2 regions of the Microbulbifer sp. VAAF005 genome follow, and region 1 is predicted to be linked to the other one. Evidence: riboswitches for the same ligand, from Rfam matches in the RefSeq annotation. Region 1 holds a riboswitch; the other holds the start of a gene.

Region 1 (2,166 bases):
TTTTCTCCATTATCTGCATCGATGTTATAGGAGTCAGAGTAATCGGCTTCGCGTCTTTCCAGTCTCAGGCCGGTGATCAAGTTGATCGCTGGGGTGATTTCCGTAGAGAGCTGGCCGTAGATGGCAGAGTTTTCAGTATCAAAAGTGCTGCGGAAGCTCTGGTTGCGATTCAGGTCCTCGCGCTCCGTGCGGCCATAAAGGCCCACAACCCAGTGACTGCGATCCCAGAATAACTTGGACTCTTCGGTAGAGAGTGCGCGAAGGTCAATGCTGATATTGTCTTTATCGCGCTGGTAATTATCTGTGGAGCTGTATTCCCAGGGATGAAAGCCGACATAGCTCCAATCCTCATCGTAGCCATATTCTGTATCTGAATCGGCGAGGCTGAGGGTGCCTTCTAGGGTAAAGTTGTCGTTACCAGACCATTGAGCAGTCAATGCGCCGGCAAAGGTTTCCTGGCGATCCCAGCCGGGCTGATCAGATTGGGTTTCGCGAGTGTTATAGAGAGAGAAAGCATCGTAGCCGTTATCAACGTCGATATAGAAGAGGGTAACGCCCAGCTTTAAATCGTCGGACGGGGAGTAGGCCAGCTTACCGCGCAGTACAGACTCATCAATATTGCTGGTGTCATCGCGGTCGAGATACACATTCTCGGTATAGCCGTCGGATTTGCGTTTGCTGGCAGCCAGTCGGTAGCCAAGAGCATCGCTCAAAGAACCGCTGGTAGCCGCAGACAGACTCTGTCCATTGTACTCACTCAGCTCGGCGGACACCTTGGTGGTTGACTCACTGGTGGGCGCTGCACTGGTCATGTTGATCAGGCCGGCCAGGGCATTAGCGCCGTACACTGTGCCCTGTGGACCCCGCAGGATTTCCACTTGATCGATATCCAGGGTGCTGGCTGCGAGTCCCAGGCCAGTAAAGTCGATACCGTCGATGATCAGGCCAACTGAGGGGTTTACTGGGTCGATAAACTGGCTGCGCTCACCAATTCCGCGAATCTGTACAAATCGTCCCCTGGAGGCGCCGGAGGAAAAATTCACATTGGGCGCCATGTTCAAGAGCTGGTCCAGATTGGCCGCGCCCCGCGCATCGATCGCGCTTTCATCCAGCACGGTAACACTGGAAGGAAGCTCCAAAAGGTTGGTTTCCCGTAGCTGTGCCGTAACCACCACTTCCTCAAGCCCGGTCTCTGCGGTATTAGCGGTGGCGATACCGGCGAACAGGCTGCTGGCAAGGCTGACAGACCAGGCAATAGGGTGGGTGGGAAACTGTTTTTTCATGGTTCTCTCTCGAATAACGGCAGTGAAAGAGACCCGGAGTGCGACGTGGGGAGGTTTTGCTTTGTCTACCTATTCCTACGCCGGTATTAACCGGATCAGGTTCAAGGGTTTGTCGCGACAGACCAATTTGATCCCCGGACATCTCAGGCAAGGCCACCCCTTAGGTTTTGCGGGCGCGATGATAGCAGAAACTGGGGTATAAAGTGGTAAAAGCAAGGAAGGGAAAGCGCTTATGGATCAGGTATCTTACTTTAGTGGCAAGACGGCACTGATTACCGGTGGTGCTTCTGGAATCGGTGCGGCCTTGGCCTGTCGACTGGCAGCACTTGGGGCTCAAGTCATTATCGCGGATATCCAGCGGGACCTGGCTACGCAGGTTGTCAGCCAAATACAGGAGTCCGGTGGGAGAACATCGTTTGTTCACTTGGATGTTCGTAATTTTGATCAATTTTTTCAGGTCATTAGTGAAATATCTCCGTTAGATTTCCTTTTTAACAATGCTGGTATAGGAGTGGGTGGATATTTTTCCGATCATAATCTTGAAGATTGGAAAGCGGCGATTGATATCAATTTGTTTGGCGTTATTCATGGGCTCCAATGTGGTTTCCAGGCCATGAAGCGCCAGGGCTCTGGCCATATTATCAATACTGCCTCAATGGCGGCTTTAGTTCCGTCGCCAGCAATGGCCGCCTACTCAGCCTCCAAGAGTGCTGTGGTGGCAATATCAAAGGCTATTCGCCCTGAGGCTGAGTCCTGCGGTGTACGAGTGAGTGTTTTGTGTCCCGGGGCAGTATCAACGCCGATTTTGCAGGGAGGTGGCGTCAGTGGGCGGATGCCAACCCCCATTCCACTTCAACAGCAGGCAGAGATGTTCGAGCCTCTG
Region 2 (2,166 bases), 1.6 Mb from region 1:
TTGCGGGCCCTGAATTTACCGAGCAGTAAAAGTTACTTATTTATCCGGATTTCCTTGCCACAGTAGGTCAGCGACAATATTTTGTCCTTGAATGCTTGGGTGGAAACAGTCTCCACCATCAATATCATCTTTATTAAACTGAAAAGTCCCGGCATTTAACTCATCCTCACCGGTATATTCAGCAACAACTTCTACCCCATTCATACCGTTGTAACTTTCTGCTTCCTCAGCAAGGATTTCATTATAACGTTGTTGGGCTGCGGCTATTCCGTTATAACGAGTAGCAAAGCTCTCTCCATTCATCGAGCCGCCATTTGTTGCAATTCGGCAAATTCCGAAAGTCGACCAGACACTCTCGCAATCTACGCGGGAATTACCGCTTTGCTTATCCAGACCAGCTGCCCGGAGATCGTGTACTCGTGGTACTGAGCCGAGTACTATCGTTGAGCCGTTAGGGAGACCATCGACTAATTTGTCCAGTCCAGCTTGAACTGCCGAGCGCCACTCGCTATCGGTGTAGAGTGGATCGTTACAGTTGGCTGGATCGACGCATTCCCGGTTACAGATGTCATTACCACCCAATACTACCTCGACATGGTCAGGTATATTACTCTGGGATAGAATCCGATCGGCTTGAGTGGAGAAATTGTCGCCTCCACTACGCATCTCAGCACCAGATTCCGCTGCGCTTTTATTGGCAGCCATATTGGGGTAGTTAACTTTATATTTATCGTGAACACTCTCCACTGAATTGTCGTCGCCGTCAAACCAGGAATGCTCGGGTTGGTCCCCGCCGAGAAGACAAAACAGGTCCCAGAAATACTTATTGCGGGTACAGTCTGCACCGAATGCCATGGTAATACTGTCACCCGCAGCAACTGACTTGGAGGGGGCTGCCATTGCTGGCTGTATCGACAAGATGCTCAAACAGAGCGTTACTAGAACTCCATATTTATTCAACATTGTATTTTCTCCCACACCGACTTTCGCCGTAAGTTGTTATCGTTTTATTCACTGCTCCGGTAAACGAGAAGGAGTGTAGGACGCACTCAGATATTGTGAGTGGTGAATGCTTGAGACCCTTTGGTCAGTTATCAATAAATTGAAGTCTGTTGGAGTTTTGTCGCCAAGAGCATTGATTACTTTATTGGCGTTTCAAAGCTTTAGTTTTTCTGGCACAGTTTTATGCTATCTGTTCTTCTTCTGGTGCTTCCACTATACTGCGCTCTACTTGTCGGAGTGCCTGTGGGCTGAGATCGCTGTTGCGAGATCCGTTGAACCTGATCGGGGTAACCCCCGCGTAGGGAACAAGATCTGAAGTCGCCTGTTTTGTTACAGCTTGGCGTCTTTTCTCTTTGTATGTGCCCTGGATGCTGCGACCTTTAAATTCCCAAGTTTTAAGGTTACGCATGTCTGAGATCATTGAACAATCCGGTAAAGCCGGAAAGTCCTCCCGCGCTGCCAGTCGCGATTCCGCTAAAGAATTTCTTGAGAATCTCACGGTTCAGTCTTTCCCTAACTCGAGCAAGGTGTATTTGCCCGGTGAAACTGCCGACATCCAGGTTGGTGCTCGTCAGATCTGTCTGGGAGATAGTTTGGTAGGGGGGATGCAGAGAATCCGGTGTTTGAACCCAATGAGCCCCTCACCATTTACGACACTTCGGGCCCCTATTCCGAGCCCAATTTTAAAGTGGACGTACGGGAAGGGCTGCCCAAATTGCGCCAGGGCTGGATAGAGGCCCGCAGAGATACTGAACTGCTGGACTCTCGCCAAGCGGCCTACAGCCAGAAGCGTATGGCGGACCAGGGGTTGGATCATATCCGCTTTGAAAACCTTCCCAGCCCTCGCCGGGCCAAACTGGGACAGAATGTATCTCAGATGCACTATGCCCGCCGCGGCATTATTACCCCAGAGATGGAATTTATCGCTGTGCGCGAAAATATGGGGCGAGCCAAGTTGGCAGCGGAAATGAGTGAAAGTGAATACCAGAAGGCACGTGATGGTATTTACATCCCCAAGCAAATCACGCCGGAATTTGTGCGCCGGGAAGTTGCAGAAGGGCGGGCAATTATCCCGGCGAATATTAATCACCCGGAAGTGGAGCCGATGATTATCGGGCGCAACTTCCTGTGCAAGGTGAATGCAAATATTGGTAATTCGGCTGT

Evidence for each region. A riboswitch is a leader RNA that binds a small molecule or an ion and turns the genes downstream of it on or off. The one in region 1 is predicted to bind thiamine pyrophosphate.
Region 2: linked by a shared signal. The riboswitch ahead of thiC (phosphomethylpyrimidine synthase ThiC) and the one ahead of P0078_RS24110 (TonB-dependent receptor) in region 1 are both predicted to bind thiamine pyrophosphate.

What each region holds. Positions count from the first base shown of each region.
Region 1 is NZ_CP120233.1:5,350,091-5,352,256, forward strand. It holds gene P0078_RS24110 (TonB-dependent receptor) at 1-1,283, opposite strand, end outside; TPP riboswitch at 1,339-1,454, opposite strand; gene P0078_RS24115 (SDR family NAD(P)-dependent oxidoreductase) at 1,516-2,166, shown strand, end outside.
Region 2 is NZ_CP120233.1:1,581,504-1,583,669, reverse strand. It holds gene P0078_RS07075 (SGNH/GDSL hydrolase family protein) at 37-963, opposite strand; TPP riboswitch at 1,226-1,324, shown strand; partial or broken gene thiC (phosphomethylpyrimidine synthase ThiC) at 1,410-2,166, shown strand, end outside.